DNA from 3 places in the Paenibacillus sp. 11B genome. Region 1 is predicted to be linked to each of the others. Evidence: predicted binding sites of a transcription regulator. Region 1 holds the regulator's gene; each other region holds the start of a gene.

The links. Region 1 encodes NrdR, which represses ribonucleotide reductase genes. Its sites were predicted from a motif close to AACACNATATATNGTGTT; they were not measured.
Region 2: a site for NrdR is predicted at 4,141-4,158, ahead of Q0V21_RS19980 (anaerobic ribonucleoside triphosphate reductase). Genes of this name have one in related genera too.
Region 3: a site for NrdR is predicted at 4,783-4,800, ahead of nrdI (class Ib ribonucleoside-diphosphate reductase assembly flavoprotein NrdI). Genes of this name have one in related genera too.

Annotation. Positions count from the first base shown of each region.
Region 1 is NZ_JAUKNS010000002.1:1,323,568-1,330,731, reverse strand. Features, by position in the region: gene coaE (dephospho-CoA kinase) at 8-604, shown strand; gene Q0V21_RS14385 (lytic transglycosylase domain-containing protein) at 601-1,164, shown strand; gene Q0V21_RS14380 (alpha/beta-type small acid-soluble spore protein) at 1,271-1,492, opposite strand; gene nrdR (transcriptional regulator NrdR) at 1,606-2,073, shown strand; tRNA gene Q0V21_RS14370 (tRNA-Ala) at 2,259-2,331, shown strand; gene Q0V21_RS14365 (alpha/beta hydrolase) at 2,642-3,451, shown strand; gene Q0V21_RS14360 (MarR family winged helix-turn-helix transcriptional regulator) at 3,508-4,029, shown strand; gene Q0V21_RS14355 (helix-turn-helix domain-containing protein) at 4,341-5,993, shown strand; gene Q0V21_RS14350 (iron-hydroxamate ABC transporter substrate-binding protein) at 6,109-7,083, shown strand; gene Q0V21_RS14345 (FecCD family ABC transporter permease) at 7,096-7,164, shown strand, end outside.
Region 2 is NZ_JAUKNS010000004.1:661,063-668,226, forward strand. Features, by position in the region: gene Q0V21_RS19965 (cellulase family glycosylhydrolase) at 1-720, opposite strand, end outside; gene Q0V21_RS19970 (LacI family DNA-binding transcriptional regulator) at 1,024-2,049, shown strand; gene Q0V21_RS19975 (histidine kinase dimerization/phospho-acceptor domain-containing protein) at 2,086-3,723, opposite strand; gene Q0V21_RS19980 (anaerobic ribonucleoside triphosphate reductase) at 4,211-6,172, shown strand; gene nrdG (anaerobic ribonucleoside-triphosphate reductase activating protein) at 6,169-6,678, shown strand; cobalamin riboswitch at 6,945-7,145, shown strand.
Region 3 is NZ_JAUKNS010000001.1:378,587-385,750, forward strand. Features, by position in the region: gene Q0V21_RS01650 (ABC transporter permease) at 1-24, opposite strand, end outside; gene Q0V21_RS01655 (nitrous oxide reductase accessory protein NosL) at 50-637, opposite strand; gene Q0V21_RS01660 (right-handed parallel beta-helix repeat-containing protein) at 634-1,992, opposite strand; gene Q0V21_RS01665 (response regulator) at 2,172-2,825, opposite strand; gene Q0V21_RS01670 (sensor histidine kinase) at 2,822-3,667, opposite strand; gene Q0V21_RS01675 (response regulator transcription factor) at 3,696-4,424, opposite strand; gene nrdI (class Ib ribonucleoside-diphosphate reductase assembly flavoprotein NrdI) at 4,841-5,200, shown strand; gene nrdE (class 1b ribonucleoside-diphosphate reductase subunit alpha) at 5,187-7,164, shown strand, end outside.

The sequences.
Region 1 (7,164 bases):
TGAAATAATGAATATTGGCTTAACCGGCGGGATCGCGACAGGCAAAAGTAGTGTTTCCGCCTTTCTCGCCAGTAAGGGAGCGTTGCTCATTGATGCAGATGTTATTGCCCGGGAAGTCATGATGCCCGGGCATCCCGTTCTGGCTGCGGCTGTTCAGCGGTTCGGACAAGCCATATTGAATGAGGACGGAACACTGGATCGGAAAAAGTTGGGCAGTATTGTGTTTCAGGATCCAGAGGAACGCAAAGCGCTGGAGGCAATTACACATCCTGCAATCCGCAAGGAGATGCGCGAACGTGCTGCGATGTACGAGCTTGAACATGCGGACAAGCTTGTCGTATCGGATATTCCGTTGTTGTACGAGTCAGGGCTGGAAGAGGGCTTTGAAGAAGTGATGGTTGTATATGTCCCTAGGTCCGTGCAGCGGGAACGACTGATGAGCCGGGATGCAATGACAGTGGAACAAGCAGATGCCCGTATTAACGTGCAGATGGACATTGAAGATAAGAAGCAGCGTGCTGACGTGGTTATTGATAACAGCGGCTTGTGGTCAGAGACGGAGCAGCAAATTATTTCATTTTTGCATCGTAAAGGTCTATTATGAGATTGCTGCGTAAAAAACGGGTATTGTTGTTGATGTTTGTGTCTTTTGTATTGGTGCTGTTCCTGAATACGAACTGGATGTCATGGTTCTATCCGATTCATTATAAGGAAGAGATTCGTGCACAGTCTCAGAGTTATGAGGTCGATCCGTTTCTGATAGCCTCCATCATCAAGGTGGAAACCAATTTTAAGACAAGCAAAGAATCCAAGAGAGGGGCTATTGGGCTGATGCAGCTTATGCCCGACACCGCGAACTGGATTATGGAGCAAGCCAAAATTCCGGGCACCTCATTGGAAGAATTAAAGCACGAGCCTGAAAGAAATATCCAGTTGGGTACCTGGTATCTACGCAATCTGTCAGATCAATTTGACGGAAATGAAACGGCTATGATTGCTGCGTACAATGCTGGTCCGGGCAAAGTAAACTCATGGCTGAGGGATGGTGTTTGGGACGGCTCGTTTGAGACGGTCAAAGATATTCCGTTTGGCGAGACCCGGCACTATGTACAACGCGTCATTTATTATTATAATCAATATGTAAAGATCTATAATACGTTCTAAGAGAAGACATTCTGGACATGGTCCAAAATAAGTAGAAGCACCGAGCAGACCGGTTATTCACCGGCCGCTCCATGCTCCTCTGTGTTAACGTATTACGATGCAGATATTATTGGTATTGACCAGCCAATTGCTGTTCTGCAATTGTTACCAGACGCTTCGTGATGTATCCACCGATCGAACCGTTCTCGTAAGAAGTCATGTTACCTTGGTATCCGTCTTGTGGAATGCTGATTCCGAGTTCTTGAGCAACTTCATATTTCATTTGCTCGAGAGCTGCGGTAGCTTTAGTTACCACCAGGTTGTTGGAGTTACCATTGCTTTGTGCCATTGCTGTTCACCTCCTCGCGGTTGGTAAAAGTATTATGTGTCGCCAATACGATTTTCATAACTAATGATTACAGGGAATTTGTGGTAAAAGTAAAACATGGGAAGTGATCTGAATTGAAATGTCCTTATTGCGCCTATCTGGGCACCAAGGTGCTTGATTCAAGGCCGGCCAATGAATCGAAATCGATTCGTCGTCGTCGTGAGTGTGAGCAATGTAGCCGTCGATTTACAACTTTTGAAATGGTGGAAGAAACGCCGCTGATCGTCATCAAGAAAGATGGCAGTCGCGAGGAATTTAGCCGGGACAAGATTCTACGTGGTCTGATTCGGGCTTGTGAGAAACGTCCGGTCTCGGTAGAAACGCTGGAGATGATGGTTTCCGAGACAGAAAAGGCGCTGCGAAATACAGCTGACGCTGAAGTGGAGAGCCGCCAGATTGGTGAGCTGCTGATGGAACAGCTGTTTCCCGTTGACGAAGTAGCGTATGTACGTTTTGCTTCGGTGTATCGCCAATTCAAAGACATCAATATGTTCATGAAAGAATTAAAATCTCTTTTGTCCAAAGAAGACATCGAGGATTAATGAAGCGGGTAAGGGAGAAGAGCAATCTGGGGTTACCGTAACGTGTGTTCCAGTAAAAAGGATGTTCTTCTCCAATCACTTTAAATTCAACAAAAAGTTGTTGACAGCCAAAGCTGTATTTTATATGATATAGGAGTCGCCTGCGGAATGAAGCAGAGATGGACAACCGTTTACATTCATATTTTGGGGCCTTAGCTCAGCTGGGAGAGCGCATCGCTGGCAGCGATGAGGTCAGGGGTTCGATCCCCCTAGGCTCCATACTTAAAAGCCTTTAAACACAAAGATTTCTGTGTGTTTAAAGGCTTTTTTCTGTGCAAGGTCATTACATCGGAAACAAGCCTGCAGCTTACGTTCTAATTGGCCGGATACGGCATTTTATTCTCGATCTGGTCCTATTAATCTGGACAGCGCATATGACTGATGTTATATTGTTTCTATAAGAAACAATATTATTCGTAAAGGAAATAATATCTGATGAATCTCCATGAATAGTGGATATCCAAAAAAATGGCTCAAGACGGTTAGATGCCGATTGATACTTGAGCACAATGAAGGGATGGAATGAATGATGAGTCATATGGAGACAACAATTGAATCTTTTGACGGAACTCAGCTTTATTTTAGCAAAAATATTGTAAGCGGTGCCAAGACAGCCGTGGTCATTGTTCATGGCTTGTGTGAGCATGCCGGGCGCTATGATTATTTGACCGATAAACTAAACAAACGTGGTTTTAACGTATATCGTTTTGACCATCGTGGTCATGCAAGATCAGAAGGGAAGCGTACGTTCTACAGTGATTTTCATCAGATCATTGATGATGTAAATGTGGTTGTTGAAGCAGCCTTGCAAGAGAGCGGGGATATTCCGCTTTTTGTCATTGGGCATAGTATGGGTGGCTTCGCGACCTCTTCATTTGGAACGAAATATCCAGGCAAAGTAAAAGGAATTGTTCTATCCGGAGCGTTAACTCGTTACAATACGAAGGTTGCCGGAGAATTGCCACTTGATCTTCCCCCGGGCACGTATTTTCCCAATGAGCTTGGTAGCGGCGTATGCAGTGATCCGGAGGTGGTATCCGCTTACGTGAATGATCCGCTCGTAGAAAAGCAGATTTCCGTGGATTTGTTTAATAGCCTGGGGAATGGAGTGGCCTGGTTAAAAACACATGCGAAGCAGTTTGTCGATCCTGTACTTGTTCTGCATGGAGCAAACGACGGGCTGGTGAGCGAACAGGATTCACGCGACTTTTACGGTGATATTGCCTCAACTGATAAAACGCTGAAAATATATGCACATCTCATGCATGAAATATTTAATGAACCCAATCGCGATGAAGTCATTGAGGAAGCGATCACATGGATTGAAAAACATATCTAAATTCAGTACATTGGAATAGAGAGATAGAGACACTTTGAAGGTGAAAGGGATTATTCATGAAATTAGACTGGATGGGCGACCATCGGGAACTTATTGAGAAGATCATCAAGTATGGTAATGCATATTCGAACACCTACAAGCTGCAGCGAAGTTATGGTACGAATATGACGTTCTCCGCTTCGCAGATTCAGACGCTGGAGTACATTCTGGAAGCTGAGGACAAGGAAGAAAAAATGTCGGAAATGGCAGCACGACTAGGCGTGAGCCGCAGCACGTTTTCCAAAAATGTGAAGGTTCTAACGGAAAAAGGATTACTCGAAAAATACCATTTAAGTGGAAATCGCAAGGACATTTATGTCAAACCTTCGGCCAATGGACGCGACGCGTATGCCCAATATACTGAATTTGTTCGTGATCTGTGCTTTGATGATATTTTTCAGTATGCTGATACGATTTCAGAGGCTGACAAGAAAAGCTTTATACGCATTATGGATTTGTTTGCCGATGTATTGCTCTGGTATGGTGAAAAAGAACAGGAACCGCGAAAGCTCATCAAAATTGATGCGAATCGTAATTAAAAAGGGCACATCATGTATTGAAAGTTGAATAAGTCATTACTAGGTTAAGTGAATACTTTTGATGGTCATAGTCCTGTCATGTAAACAGGACACAGGACTGTCAGACAACATTGAAGCTGCGACGGTTTCCCACTAGTATACTGGGGAACGGTCGTTTATTTTTTATTCATTCTGAAACTTTTACTTTGGGAAGAATGTACTCCGGATGAATCAGCAATGCTAAAATAAAGAGGTATAGCCAATTTAACCGTGTAGAATGAGCTGAAATTAGAGTCATTACCCGCCCGGTAAGAGTCACGGAGGATCAGAAAATGAACAACTCGGAATGGGCAGAGTCCTATTTTCCAATATATACAGCAGACAGCATTCAATCATTGTACAGCACATCAACGATGCCGATACATCAAATCCATGAAAATCTGACGGTTCTGATGGCCGTTGCCAGTGGGAAAGGTACACTTCGTATTAACGATGAACTTTACGAACTTGTCGAAGGCATGGTCATTCTTATTCCGGCCAAGAGGGATGCTGTCATACAGACGGATCTGACGCATCCTCTTCATCTGTATACACTCTCCATCAGCACGCAGGAACAGACCAGGTCATTGCCTGCGGGAACGATGGGACGGCCAAGTGTGTTAGCGGCAGAACCCTCTGTTCAGATCTTTCCGTATGAACCAGCAATTGCAGCACAGCTTGAAGAGCTGTATGTTCATCGTTTACCTGGTAACGAAGTCAGGCATTTGCGCAACCAGATTCTTTTTCATCAGGTTCTTATGAGTTTGTTGGAGCGCATGGAAGCACGATATGCTGCAAGTGAGCAGCCGTCTATGGAACGCAGTATTACCTATATGGAGAACCATTTTAGTGAGAAAATTACAACGGAAGGACTCTCGGAAATTGCCGGGGTCAGTCGTTCTCACTACTCCATTCTTTTTAAGCAGATTACCGGATTCCCACCCAATGAATACCTTTCACGCTTGCGTGTTCACCGGGCCAAGGAGTTATTAATTAGCGGAACCGCTTCCCTTCGTGAGATTGCGCTGAAGGTCGGATACAAGGATGAATTCTATCTTAGCCGCCGCTTCAAGCAGCAGACCGGAGAGAGTCCTTCAGGTTATACGCGCCACAGGCCATATCAACGTGTGGCTGTGTGGTATGCACCCTATGCAAGCCATATGATGTTACTTGGTTTGGAGCCAACGATTATCATCTCGGAAAGCAGCGAATATGTGAGCGCAGAAGGGATGCCCTCCCCTCAAACGATACGTTTTATCCATTCGGACAGTGCACCTGAGCTAGTAAAATCCGCTCTGCTGGAAGCTGATATTGAACTCATTATCGCAGCAAATCTGCATCTGGCCCTTAATGGCTTAAGCCCTGAACGTCTGCGATCTATCGCCCCTATTGCGGAAATAGCATGGATGGAGCTCGGTTGGAAAGAGCATCTGCGTTTCATTGCACAGGCGATTCAAAGGAGGGAACAGGCAGAGCAATGGCTGGCAGCCTTCGAAAAGGAGGAACAGCAGGCACGGGAAGCTATTCAACAAAGCCAGATTGTGAATGAGACGCTGACCATTCTGGTCATAAAACCGGGCACCTTGCAAATATATGGAATCAGAAATGTCGGATATGTGATGTATCAATCACTCGGATTACGTCCTCCGGCCAAGATTGCCCAGGAAATACAGCGGTATGGCGATCAATTTCATTCGGTTTCTATCCAACTATCCGAACTACAAGATTATGAGGGTACTCGTATGCTCGTCATTGTTTTTCCAGATGAAAAAGGGTCAAAAGCCCATTCAGAAAGTATATTTAACTCGGAATACTGGAGAAGACTCGAAGCAGTGAAGCAAAATCGGATCTATGATCTGGAGCAGGAAGAGTGGATACCCTATAATCCGATTTCCATTCGTTTGCAGCTTGGACGTGCTGTGTCCTTATGGACGGGCATTCAATAATCCAAAGGTTTTCTCAAACAAAAAGGCATGGTTAGGTTTATCCTGCATGCCTATAATTAGCTATGGTAATGAGAATGATTTTCATATTCAAAGAGAAAAGGGAGAGAGTCATCTGATGAGAAAGCTATTTGTTCCATTTATATTGGTTCTGGTTTTATTGCTTAGCGCTTGTGGAACCAATTCAGCCAAAGATACAACGGAGAATGCAACAGCCTCCAACAAATCCACTTCTTCGAACACGGATGCAGCAGGTTCTTCATCTGATTCAGATTCGGGCACATTCACTTATCAATCGGAGACAGGTCCTGTGGAAGTTCCTTCCCACCCGCAACGTGTGGTTGTACTGACCCGATTCCTGACAGGAAACGTGATGGCATTGGATGTGTCACTTGTTGGTGTGGATGAAATGTCCAAGGAGAACCCGAATTTCAAAGAGAAACTGGCCAATACAGAGGCGGTTACCGACGAAAGTCTGGAGAAAATTATTGAGCTGAACCCGGATCTGATTATCGGCCTGTCTGATATCAAGAACATTGATAAGCTGAAGCAGATTGCTCCAACAGTCACCTATACATATGGTAAGGTGGACTTCCTTAAGCAACAGCTGGAGGTCGGAAAGCTTGTGAACAAAGAGAAAGAAGCTCAGGCATGGGTTGACGATTTTGATGCTCGAAGCAAAAAAGCGGGTGAAGAGATCAAAGCCAAAATCGGTGCTAACGCAACCGTGTCGGTTATCGAAACCTTCAATAAACAACTCTATGTATATGGAGAAAATTTTGGACGTGGGACTGAAATCCTGTACCAGCAGTTTGGTCTAGGTATGCCGGAGAAGGTGAAGGAAGCCACCAAGAAAGACGGATTCTTTGCTGTATCGAACGAAGTGCTGAAAGACTACATGGGAGACTATGTAATTTTTAGCAAAAATGCCGATGAAGATAATTCGTTCCAAAACACCGAAACGTACAAAAATATTGATGCGGTGAAAAATAATCGGGTATTCGAAGCCGATGCCAAAGCGTTCTATTTCAATGATCCATTGAGCATGGAATACCAGCTGGAATTCTTTATCCAACATTTTCTTGGCAAGTAAACATGGAATGCGATGAAAAATAAACGACTTCCTTTTCGGTTTGCAACCAAGCTGCTGGGTAGTGTACTCGTACTTATCGTG
Region 2 (7,164 bases), on a different contig from region 1:
TTGCTTGATTTGAGCTGCATTTTCACCTGTACCCATGGTTACAAGAGGTTCATTGAGCAGGTCATACGCGGCAACGGTTGGATTGCCTTTGTAACGTGTTGCCATCCGTTCCCAGATCTGAATGGTCCAGTTCTGGTATGTAGAGTTGGTCCACAGTTGGTTGGAATTCTCCTGACCGCAGGAATGCCACGGACAGGCTGCTCCCGGTGCCCCGTGCAGATCGAGAATCACATACAGGTTCCGTTTGCCCGCTTCATCAATGAGCCAGTCGAGCTTGCGGAACGTGACCGAATCAGGTTTCATGACACCACTGGTGTTCATAAAGTCCTCCCAATAGATCGGCACACGCACAACGTTCATGCCCCAGTTCTTGATGTTATCCAGATCGCCAGCCTGAATCCAGTTGTCCTGATATCCATTGATCAGGCTCTGTGCACCCGATTCTCCAAAACGATTTGTCAAAGTACGTCGCAGTGTGTATTCATCTACCGCCCCGGATGGCGTCATCCATTCTTCCTGCAGCAGCCAGCCACCCAAATTGGTTCCACGCAGGTTTACCACGTTACCTGTACCCGAATTTTTGCGGACAACCGTCCCGTTAGCTTTCAGGAAATCCCCTGATCCAAAAGCCGCTTCGGCCTTCGAAGAACCTACGGCTGAAGCCAGCAGTCCGAGCAGCAGACAGCTGCACAATAGCATAATGGTGCTCTTCTTCAACATGTTGACGCCTCCCTTAAATGGTCATAGCTTGAAGTATGACTGAACCAGGATGCAGCACTCACGACGGGTAACATAATGCTATAGAAACAGCGGGTCTACAAGTGGCAAGATTCATGGATGCACCGCTATTTATCGCAACGAAGGAGATTTATGAAATCGATTACATTAAATTGAATACAAACCCTCTATTCCTACATTATCCCCAATTATTGCTTCAATCGGTTATATCTTGTAATCGTTTTCAATTGGAATTATAATGAATTTGAATGAATTGTCAATCACTTATTTGGAGTTGTGAACCATATGGATGTCAAAATCATTGATGTCGCTGCCATTGCAGGTGTATCCCCGGCAACCGTATCACGAGTTATTAATCAGCATAGCAAGGTTAGCACCAAAACCAAAGATAAGGTGATGCGCGCCATCGAGCAATTGGGATATCACCCCAACGCAGCAGCCAAGAATCTTCGTTCACAAAGAACCATGACGATTGGTGTCATCGTTCCGGATATCAACAATTCCTATTATGCGGAAATAATCAAAGGCATTGAGAACATCGCCTACGCCCGCCATTACAAAGTCATCATATGTGATGCCCATAACCTGAAAGAGCGAGAAGTCGATTATCTTAATTTGCTGCTGGACCGGACGATTGACGGTGTCATCATTATCACTCCCATGCTGGCGGATGAGGAATTATTCAATCTCGCGGACAAGGGGTACCGTATTGGCATCGTTGGCAAATATATCGAACATGATCAGATTCCTTGTATATATACTGACAACGTGAAATTTTCCCAGGAAGTTGTTCAGCATCTGGTTGAGGCCGGACATCAAAATATCGTGTTCTTGAACGGTTATCCCGAAGCAATCGACAGCTATGAGCGGCTTGAAGGCTATTTGAAAGCCCTGCGCAAGCATCAAATTCCATTTCGTCCCGAACTGATTGAGAACGGGAACTTCAACGAGGAAGGCGGGTACGAGGCCATCAAAAGGCTGTTTAACAAAGGCCTGTCCTTCTCCGCGGTATATGCGGCCAATGATGAAATGGCCCTCGGCGTATATAAGGCATGTACAGAATACGGAATACGTATTCCCGAGCAATTGGCTATCGTAGGTGTGGACAACAATCGAATCAGCAAATACATTCATCCAACGCTAAGTTCGGTGAACCAGCCCAAGTATACGATGGGAGCCATCCTGATGGAGAAGATGATTGACATGATGAATACGAATGAATTTCAGGATAAACGCGTATTTAAAGTCGACTCGGAGCTGCTTGTTCGAGGATCGTCTTCCTTGCAAATAACAAATAAAGCGCACCCCTAACAGGTGCGCCTAATTTAATATATTTTTTTCATTTTCTTAATGCACAATGATGCTTAACGCATTCAACAATTCAGCCTGCTTCACCGGCTTGGTCAGGACCGCATCGAAGACTTCCGCTTCATACGGATCGATATGCATACCATACGGAATCAGCACAATGACCGGTGAATCGGTAATCAGGTGCTTCAGCTTGTGCACAAAATCCACAGCGCCGCCCTCCAGCAGTCCCATATCCACAACGGCCACGTCAGGCTTAAAGCCCTCATGAATCCAGTTGTACGCCTCGGTTGTAAACGAGGTCATATGCACATCCATCTTCCATCTTCGCATCAGGGAGGAGGCCCCTTGCAAAATGTCGGGATCCTTCGCAAGCAACACCTTATTGCCCCTCAGTCGGTGCTGAATATTGGCAAGCTGAGGCAGTTCCCAATGTCTGCGGAGCGGCAGGCAGATCTCGAATTCTGTTTCCTTGTCTCCCAGGCCACGCACCTGAATACGGCCGTTCATAAGGATGGCAAGGTTTTGGCTGACCGCCAAACCGAGATTGGTTCCCACCAGCTTCTGTGTACTTATATTTCCGTCTAAATTGTTAAATGATCTAAGCTTTTTGTCCGAAGACAGCATGCGACCGGTATACTTCACATGAAGTCGAAGCGTCCCCGTTTCCTCTGCATCTCCACCATCCACGGTTGCTGTAACCAACACTGATCCTGTGCGTGTTGAATCTATGGCATACTGAATGACATGGGCCAAAAGTTGTCCGATCTTGATTTCATCCCCGACGTAAACCTGAGATACATTCAGATCAAGGTTCAATCCCAGCTCAATGTTCTTGCTAAGCGCAAGTCCCACATAGAGATAAACGGTATTCTCGATCGTGGCTACCAGATCAAATGGATCATCGTGTACAACTGTTTTGCCTGCATCGTTGACGTTAAAACTCATCATGTTGTTTAGCAGTGAGAGCAGAATGTTACCGCTAGTCTCAATCATATTCACATACTCTGTCTGCTCGTCCGACATATCCGGTGTACGCATCAGATCCGTCAATCCCAAAATGCCGTTCAGCGGATTACGAATCTCGTGGCTCATCAGCGACAGCATCTGTGTCTTGGTCATTGCCTCGGATTCCGCACGTTCCTTCTCTGCCTGCAGCTGCTCCTGTAGTTGCTCCGAATCACTCAGCTTCTGCTCCTGGACCTGCAGTGTATCTTCCAGATCCACGACATACCCCAGGAAAACAGCCATAGCTTTCAGCGTCTTCATATCCGTTTCACTGATCACATAATCGGGATTGTCCATCAGACATATGGTGCCGAACGCTTCGCCTGACCTCCGCAGAATCGGAATGCCCACAAAGAAACGATTGCCCAGTTCGCTCGTTACGTTCATCGATTCCGTAAGTGGATGTTCGCATGTATCCGTGATAACCATACTGCCTTCCTTATCTCTCAATACCAGGCTGCAATATGAAGCTTCAAATGGAAGCGCACTGCCTTTGGCAATCAACTGTTCCTCTCGGTTAAAAGCCTCCATAATAACATTGGTCACGCCATCATTCGTCGCAACAAAGATAGTGTTCACCTTTAATATGCCGCTTAACACTTCTACAATATGGGACGCGGCTTCCTGGATATTTTCATAGAAGCCCCTTGTAATGCTTACCGTTCCCATGACTCACCCCTCTTGTTTTGGCTGCATTTCAAATCCGTATTGCACATGATGATTCAATCGATTAACGAGGGTTCAAATGTTCCGAAACAGCTGTCACAACCTATTCATATATGATTAACACTGTAGGAATCAAAGGGAAACATACCCGAATCCAATTTATTCCACGTACGGGAATCTGCTATGGACGTTATGATTCGATGACAGGAAAGTTTAGCAACCGCTTACCTGGCAGGTTTTCTGTCCTTATTTCTAGCTTCGTCAACTATACTGACACGGTAATAAGAAATTATACGCTTACCCTCCGCCTTTGAAAACCTTTATCATGCCAGACTAGAAAATCGCCACGTTCAACGCGCTCCTCTTATGTGACGGTTATCACACCCAAATAACAAGATATAGTTTATAAATGGATAAAGAAACTCTACATATAGTGTTCAATGAATTTACATTATCCCTATACAATCTCATTTTTTAGGAGGAATCTGATATGAACATGCTTGAGTATGCCTCTCCACCTGCGCCTGATCTGCTATCTGACCTGGGAAGACGAATTATCGGTGCAGAAGACGCTGATACGCTGAGGGAGAATGCCAATCTGAACGGAGACTCGTTCAGCGGCAAGATGAGCAGGCTCGGTTCGGAGACGGCCAAGTGGCATGCTCTGCGTCATGTGCTGCCAGAGGACCTTGCTTTAGCTGTGGAGAATGGTGATCTGTACGTACACGATCTGGATCAGTATGCCCTTGGAACGACCAACTGTATATTCATCCCGTTTGACCGACTGCTGGCCTCCGGATTTAATACTGGCAATGGTTCGGTTCGTACACCACAGACGATTATGTCTGCCATGGCGCTGGTCGCCATTATTTTTCAATCCCAGCAGAACAGCCAGTATGGCGGCGTATCGGCCAACAAAATCGACTGGGATCTGGCACCTTATGTGAAGCGATCGTTCCGTAAGCATTACCGGAAAGCACAACGGCTGTTTGGGGAAAATAACCGAATTGAGGATGAGCAGCTACATCTGAATAGTGATGAAGCGAAGGTAAAATGTCCACGAGCCTTTGCCTTTGCCTGTGAAGAAACGGAACTGGAGACCGAACAGGCTGCGGAATCGCTAATCCATAATCTGAACACCATGAGCAGTCGTGCTGGCGGACAGATTCCGTTTACTTCACTGAATTATGGACTGTGCACTTCAGCCGAAGGCCGGCTTGTCTCCCGGTCGTTGCTGCAAGCGACCATTCGTGGACTCGGTAACGGGGAAACGCCCGTGTTCCCACAGCATATTTTCCAGTGCAAACAAGGCATAAACCAATCTGAGGGAGATCCGAATTACGATCTGTTCCGGCTCGCTGTGACCTGCTCCTCCCGGCGTATGTATCCGAATTTTGTCAATGTGGATGCTTCCTTCAACCTTCCCTATTATCGGCCGGAAGATCCCGACACGATCATTGCCACAATGGGATGTCGTACACGCACACTGGCTGATCGCTTCGGACGCAATCGTCAAAGCGGTAAAGGGAACTTGTCCTTTAACACCATCAATCTGGTCAAGCTCGGCATACGATATGGGATCTGCCAGGGAACAAGAGCCATCGCTGACCGGGCCGGCTTCTATATGGCTTTGGAATCCGTCATGCACAATGCTACGGATGGACTGCTGCACCGTTATCGAATTCAGACTAACCAGCCTGCCAAAGCATCGGACTTTATGATGCGGGAAGGGGTGTGGGAAGGTGGAGAACAATTGGCTCCGAATGAACCGGTGGCTGACCTGTTGAAGCATGGTACGTTATCCCTTGGTTTTATCGGGCTTGCTGAATGTATGACCGCCCTATATGGCCGTCACCATGGACAAGACCTTCATGTACATCGAGAAGCCTTGAATATCATTCGTACGATGAGAGAGTTCTGCGACCGGATGAGTGAGTTGCATAACTTGAATATCACCTTATTCGCTACGCCCGCCGAGGGTCTATCCGGCAAATTCACCAAGCTTGATCGTGAGCGATACGGCAGCATCGCGGGGGTCAACGACAGGGAATATTACACCAATTCATTTCACATTCCGGTCTATCATACCCTTCCGGCCTATCGCAAAATTGAATTGGAAGCTCCTTTCCACAAGCTATGTAATGCCGGGGCAATCTCTTATGTCGAACTCGACGGGAATGTACGGGCCAACACCATGGCTTTCCAACGAATCGTGCAATACGCGCTGGCCCAGGATATCGGGTATTTCTCCATTAATCACCCGATTGACCGTTGTCCGGCCTGTGGTTATGAAGGCGTAATCGGAGAAGTATGTCCCGGATGTGAAGCTCATGAAAATCAGGTGCATTTCCAGAGACTGCGCCGGGTGACGGGATACCTGACCGGAGATTACAAAGTACGCTTCAATACGGCAAAGCAAGCTGAAGTACGGGATCGGGTGAAACATCGGTGAATCTGTATGGCTATATCCCCGAATCGGTGAATGAGGGAACGGGCCTGCGAGCCGTGTTGTTCATTAGCGGATGTCGACATGCCTGTCCGGGCTGCTTCAGCCCGGACTCCTGGAGCTTCCGAGCGGGTGAACCCTTCACGGAGGAACGGCAGCAGCAGATTTTGCATGAAGTGACCGCGCATCCCTTGCTGGAAGGGGTTACGTTATGCGGAGGCGATCCTTTTTTCTCTGCCGCAGATTGTGCATCCTGGGTTCGACAGCTTCGTGCGGTACGGCCTGATCTGACGGTATGGGCCTATACCGGATTTGTATATGAGGAACTTGTAGCCGACCCTGCGCGAGCAGAACTATCCCGCCTATGCGACGTTATTATTGATGGACCTTATATTGCAGCTGAGCGTGATGTATCTCTTCCTTATCGCGGCAGTCGCAATCAGCGCATCATTGATGTAGCCGCAACGATGGCTTGCCACACAATCGTTACCATGCAGATGGATACATGGTAACGATTTTTTTATTGGGTTGAATCTACCACAACATGTGGATATTCAGTTCATTTTGAAACTTCATTTTAAGGAGACAAATCTGTCACTAAACCAAGGTTTCATACGGCTCATTTTTATTTCCGATCGGATTAATGATATATGTTGCAAGCTAGTAGGTTATCGTCTATGATTGGTAGCATACAAGCAAGTATACGACGATTGCATCATTATATAATCTATCATCTATACTTGGTCACCAATTTCATAGCTGGAGATGTGTACGCACATTTCTGCACACGGAAACAGGTGCCAACCGCGCTACAGGCGTGGTCAGGCTTAAAAGGGAAGAACGGTGTAAGTCCGTCGCGGTCCCGCCACTGTAAACGGGGAGTCTGTACATAAACAATCCACTGGTGTATCCACCGGGAAGGACATGTACAAGACCATGATCCGTAAGCCAGGAGACCTGCCTGTTTCGACAGCATCGCATGACCTACGGAAGATAGG
Region 3 (7,164 bases), on a different contig from region 1:
AACGACTTGCAACATATCTCCCATCATGGATCACCATCTTTATTGACCATTACTTGTGGCCTGAATCTTCCGTGGATTCGCTTTCCTCATGTGTTCCTTCATGCATGCCTTCACCCATTCCCTCTTCGGAATGGCCATGCTCACCCATCATATCCATCATCTCTGTGTTTTGTTTCCAGTCGTGGGAGGCGAGGTCTTCAGCGGTCATGATCGTTCCCACACCCTGCTCAGTAACAAAAGCTTCGGCAGATTGTTTATCCTTAAAATTCAGGATGCCATAGGCCATGGGTGTACGCAGTGAAGCATCGTATACATAAGTAGCTTTGCTGTATTCAATCCATTCCTTGTCATTATAGTCACGAACAAAATCCATCCCGATGTTATCTGTTCCGTTCTCTTCTTTCCACTGGTGCATGCAACCGATATCATCAAATTTATAATTTTTACCGTCTTTCGTGGTAAGCTGCGTGGCATAGGCATCATCCTTCACCTGCATTTTGCATATGGCACAGATATCCACGTCTTCATTAATGGGCAACGCCTCGTATTTTTTTCCGCAGGCTGTTAATAACAGCACCCCAAAGAGAAGCACCATGACTGTTTTCAAACTTGTTGTTGTTTTCGTTCTCATTTTCATTTTCGTAATCCCCCCATATAGATCATAATAAAAGTTGCCATGCCCAGCAGGATACATCCGATGATCCAAACCTCAGTTGTCTCTTTCACCGCTTGTGCACCTGTTTCCGTCGTCAGTGATTCCGCTTTCATGCTCATTAACGGTGATCTGTCGGTTGTCCACTCTTCCTTGCCTTCCGTAAACAAACTGCTCATAAAGAGCATGCCTGGTGATTGAAAGAAAAGCTGATAAGCCGAATTTCGGTTGACCACTTGCTCATAGAAAGGATTAATCTCATAGGAAAGTTCACTGATTCCATCCTCGTTCAGGTCGAGACCCTGAAAGGAATCCCAGTAATTCTCCTTCATCTCATTGTTCCGGCTGTCCATCGCTGAAGCTTCAATCACATTCGAAACAAATTGGTTTCTAGTAAACTGGTTGTCCTCTGCCAGAACGAGCTGGATACCAATGAAATTGCGAAGCACCGCATTGCTGCGAATTTCATTTCCTGAGGATTCGGCAATGTTCATGCCCACACGATTACCTTCCACAACATTGTTATGAATTGAGGATCGCTGTACGTCATACAATAAAATCCCTTGTGAATGCACATTTTCGCTCTGTTTACGAAAGGAATTCCCGGATACAACCGTATTCTTGACGCCCATCACCATGGCCCCTGTACTGTTGTTCTCTCCCACATTGTCCACAACAGAAGAACCATCAATATACATACAATGAATGCCGTACCTGGTATGCAGCAGCGTGTTACCCTTAACCGTAAGATTGCGACTGTTCTCCAAGTAGATCCCGTCCCGCATGCCCGTAATTTGGTTCTCTTCAATGGTGTTACGATGGGAATTGTACAAGTCAATGCCATTCCCTTTTTGACCACTGGAAGCCGATTCTGATCCAGCCCATGAAATGTTATTGCTATGTACGAGCCCATCGCGGGAACCCCGCAGCACTATTCCGAAACTTTGACTCTGAATATCAAGGTCCCTGATCTCTGCACGATCTCCTTCAACCTGAATCGCCGCAGTGGGTTCATTCGTTAAGTGCTGAATCGTGAACCCCTGTAATGTCACTCCATCTGAATGAATGGTGATCGTGGACTCAGCTTCTGTATTCAATACTGTTACGGACGAGTCCCCTCGAATGGATATACTCTTGTCTATACTTACGGGACCAGCATACATACCAGGCTCAAGTACAAGCACTTCACCAGGTTTAGAACCATCAATGAGTGGCTGGAGTGGAATAGCGTCTTTTGTTCCAGAAGCAGCGTTTGCAGCATCAAGCGGATAAGGTAATAGGATCGCCAGTATACCCAGAATGAGTAATATTCCTAGGACAATCCGTTTGTTCAACATCATAACCTCCTTCATGAAACACACTGCCCATAGTGTACATAAAAACAAATTTTTACCATATAGCTCATTCTGGCTATAGAACTGTACTTTTTGTGTCCAATTTGTGAGGTCGTTGGAGTTAAAAGCAAAAAGAATGACATTCCACTACCAGAAAGAACGCCCGGATATAATAAAAAAGCTTATTACAGACGATTATGGTCTGTAATAAGCCCTTGCTCCAGTGCATACCGTGTCAATTGAACACGATTTTGAACCTGTAGTTTTTGCAAAATGTTTTTCAAGTGATTCTTGACGGTATACTCTGAAATCGTATAATTTGCAGCGATTTCTTTATTGGTCCATCCTGCAGCTACACCATATAGAATATCCTTTTCTCTTGTGGTTAATGGAACATCAGGCTCTTTTTTCTCCGTTAGTGAGACGTCCTTCAGGATTTGGTATGCCACCTCACGGCTCAAAGGAGCTTCTTCTGTAACGATGGAATGAAGATATTCCAGCCACATGGACGGTTCAAGGTTTTTGAGAAGATAGCCCTGAGCCCCCCGCTTCAACGCCTCCAAAAGGTGAAGTACATCATCCGAGACGGTAATCATGACAATCTTCACATAAGGAAAGGCCAATTTGATCCGTTGTGTTGCTTCCAGACCGTTCAGGATCGGCATCTGAATGTCCATAAGGATCAGATCGGGAAGCCACTGTTCTGTATAATCAATCGCCTGCTGACCGTCCGATACGACGCCAATCACTTCGAAGCTGGGATCCATGGATAAAATTTCACATATGGCTTCTCTCGCATGAGCGTGATCGTCCACAACAAGTACGCGAGTATGGCTCATTGCATCTCACCATCCTTTGAAAATTCGACAACGGTATGCTCCTGTTCCCTTCGGAATTGCATATTAAAGTTCAGTTCATTCATCCGCTCTCGCATGATTTTTAATCCATATCGATCCTTTCGTTCAAAAGGATTCATCTCAAACCCTTTTCCATTATCTCGAATCGCAATATTCCAGCACTGCTTATGTCCCTTTCCCTGAATCCATGCTTGGGATGCTGATGCATGCTTTTGAATATTAAAAAGAGCCTCCCGAATACAAGCGAGCAGTTCTACTCTCTCTTTGTCAGTAAATGCATCCTCCGGGATGCTCCAGTCCAGTTCAATTCGGACAGGGATATCTTTGGAAATTCTTCGAATTTGACCAATCCATGTGACCGATTCGTTCATAGTCAAGGCTTGATCAACGTTAGGATCATAACGCAAATCTGCAATGGCCTGACGCACATAACGATTGACTTCATGAACCGTTTTTTTGATTGAATACACATCGTCCAGCTGTTGATCCTGCTTAGCTTGCTCCTCCAGACGTCCGACTTTCACCGATAATAAAAAAAGGGATTGCGCAATTCCATCATGAAGTTCCTTGGCCATCTTTTCCCGAGATTCAAATGCGGCTTTGACTTCACGCTCATGCTCCAGCTCTTTTTGGATACGTTCCAACATGAGAAACAACCGAGTTAACAACGTTATGCTCACAACATATACAATGACAGGCGTCAGCCAGTTGCCCAGATCCATTGATATATAGGGTAGCAAAAACTGATGTCGTACATATTCCCAGAGTCCAACGGTCAAGGTAGGAATGAGCAGAATCATCCACTTGATTTGTTTGTAAGACATATTCTCCTCCTACATATCAAGATAAGAATCAGTGAGGCAAACGAAGAATATAACCAAATCCCCACAGGGTTTGAATCAACTCTTCCCGATTCGGCACATGCTCGGATAGTTTGTCACGCAGCCGTTTCACATGAGTATCTACAGTTCGATAATCCAGATCTTCCTCATGCTCCACTTTCCAAACAATTCGCAGCAGGTCCTGCCTGGAGAAAGCTATTTCCGAGTGTGTCGCCAGATGATAAAGCAAATCAAATTCTTTGGGCGTCATATGAATTTCCTCCTCTTCTATTGTGACCCTTCGGGAAGCTGGATTGATTAAAATGGAGGAAATCAGCACCTCGCTCGCTGAATGATCTTTTGGCGCAGGCTCGACCAATCCGTTATAACGAGCCATCATGGTTTTGATACGGAGCACCACTTCCCTCGGACTGAATGGTTTCATCACAAAGTCATCCGCCCCTGCTTTGAAAGCTTCAAGCCGATTTCCTTCTTCTGACTTGGCTGTCAGAAACATGACGGGTATGCTGAAGTTTGTCCGCAGGTAATGGCATATTTCAATTCCCTTAACATCGGGAAGAATCCAATCCAGAATGATCATGGCATACGACTCCTGATGAAGCTTACTTAAGGCTTGCCAGCCCAACGAAGCCTCTTCGATGATAAATTGTTCTTTCTCCAAATACATTCGAAGAAGTCTTCGGACCCGTTCATCATCATCTACAATTAATATTCTATGTTGCGGCAGGGTCCCGTTCATGTTTTACCTCCACTTCTTTGTGATATGTAATCAGCATACCTTCATCACACTTAAAAGGCATGACTCCATAGAGCCATGCCTTTTGATAATCTACTTTCGAATTGTAGACAATGTATGAACGATTATGTTCAGGCTATTTCTTGCCGGTGACGGCTGTTACGACATCGTCGGCAACCTTAATCATTCTCAATGACAATCCCAATTCTCACATGCACCAATTATCATGGCTTCGAATATGGATATCTACTAAGCCCCAAATTTTTTAAACCTAGTAATAGAGCCCATTCCTCAGGTTTTTCACAAAATCGATACCGAAATGCATTTGACAAAGCTATATATTGATATAAAATTAATAATATAATCTATATATAGTGTTTGTTTTTGATCACCTTTCATTTGTCAAGGAGGATATGATAGTGCTAATTGTGTATGATTCAATAACCGGGAATGTTAAGAGGTTTATTTCCAAGCTTCAACTGCCGGCTGTTCAGATTCAGAATCAAATGACGATTGATGAACCGTACGTACTTGTGACATATACAACAGGTTTTGGACAGATACCTGATAAGGTGTCTTCTTTTTTGCAAAAAAACTCTGAATACCTGATTGGCGTGGCCGCCAGCGGTAACCGTAACTGGGGTGAGCGTTTTGCCAAAAGTGCAGATTTGATATCTGCTTCTTACAACGTCCCGGTTATCAGTAAATTTGAATTATCTGGTTCCAAAAGAGATGTGGAGTATTTTGAACAGGAGGTGAGCCGCATTGCGCCATATTGAATTGAATAACATGCTGTTAAAGCGCGACTCTAATGGCTTCTTCCAGTTACATAAGGATCAAGAGGCTGTAGAGGAGTTTATGAAAGAAATCAAAGATAAAAGTATGGCATTCGCCAACATTGATCAACAAGTCCAATTCATGATTGAACATGATTATTACGAGGATTTCTATGCTTCCTATACAACCGACGAAGTTAGAACCGTATTCGAAATTACACGCGGCTATCAGTATAAGTTTCCTTCCTATATGGCAGCGTCCAAGTTCTACACCGATTATGCGTTGAGAACATATGACCGAAAAACATACCTTGAGCAATATGCGGATCGAGTCGCAGCCGTAGCACTTCATCTGGGTCAAGGACATTTTGATACGGCTTGTTTGCTGTCTCGTTCTATGATGGAGCAGCGTCTTCAACCCGCGACCCCCACTTTTCTGAATGCCGGAAAAAGTCGACGCGGTGAACTGGTTTCTTGCTTCCTGCTTGAAATGGATGATTCACTGAACTCCATAAACTATGTACTGAACACTTGTATGCAGTTATCCAAAATCGGTGGTGGAGTGGCTGTCAACCTGTCGAAGTTGCGTGCTCGCGGAGAAGTCATTAAAGGTGTCGAAGGTGCTGCGAAAGGCATTACGCCAGTTCTCAAGCTGATGGAGGATGGTTTCTCCTACGCTGATCAGATGGGTCAACGGAAAGGTTCTGGCGCAGCATACTATAATATTTTCGGTTGGGACGTTATGGAGCTGCTGGACAGTAAAAAGATCAATGCGGACGAGAAAATCCGTCTGAAAACTCTCTCTATCGGACTTATTGTACCTAATCGTTTTTATAAGCTGGCTCAAGATAATGAGCCCCTGTATCTCTTTGCACCTTATAGTGTCTATAAGGCGTATGGAACACATTTGGATGATATGGATCTGGATGTGATGTATGATACGTTGCTGGCTGACGATCGTGTGAAGAAGAAAAAATCGTTGAGTGCACGGGATATGCTGACCAAAATAGCGATGATTCAACTTGAATCCGGCTATCCCTATATCATTAATAAAACCAATGCCAATCAAGCACATGCCTTAAAAAACGTAGGACAAGTCAAAATGTCCAACCTCTGCACAGAGATCTTCCAACTTCAGGAGACTTCTGAAATTACAGACTATGGTCAACCGGATATTATCCGCAAAGATATTAGCTGCAACCTGGCCTCCCTCAATATTGTTAATGTTATGGAGAGCGGCAAGATCAAGGAATCCGTTCATGAGGGAATGATCGCACTGACCTCCGTTAGCGACATGACGCATGTTGCCAATGCTCCAGGTGTAGCCAAAGCCAACTCCGAAATGCATTCCGTTGGTTTGGGTGCCATGAATCTGCACGGTTATTTAGCCAAAAACAGGATTGCTTATGAGAGCACGGAAGCCAAGGATTTTGTACGCACCTTCTTTATGACCATGAATTATCATTCTCTGGAGAAAAGTATGGAGTTTGCAATGCAAACCGGCCAACGGTTCCATGGATTTGATAAGTCCGACTATGCGACTGGTGTATATTTCGATCGTTATGTGACCACGGATTACCGTCCCAACACATCGAAAGTACAACAATTGTTTAACGGAATTGATGTTCCTTCGCCCGATGATTGGAAACAGCTTAAATCTAAAGTGATGGAAAATGGCCTCTATCATGCTTATCGCATGGCTATTGCTCCAACAGCAAGCATCTCTTATATCCAAAATGCAACATCCAGTGTAATGCCCATCGTAGAACAAATTGAGACACGAACTTATGCCAATTCAACCACGTATTATCCGATGCCCTATTTGCAAAAGGATAACGTCTTCTATTACAAATCAGCGTATCAGATGGATCAATTCAAAGTGATCGATTTGATTGCGGAAATTCAGCCGCATGTGGACCAAGGAATCTCCACAATTCTTCATGTAAACAGTGATGTATCCACTCGAG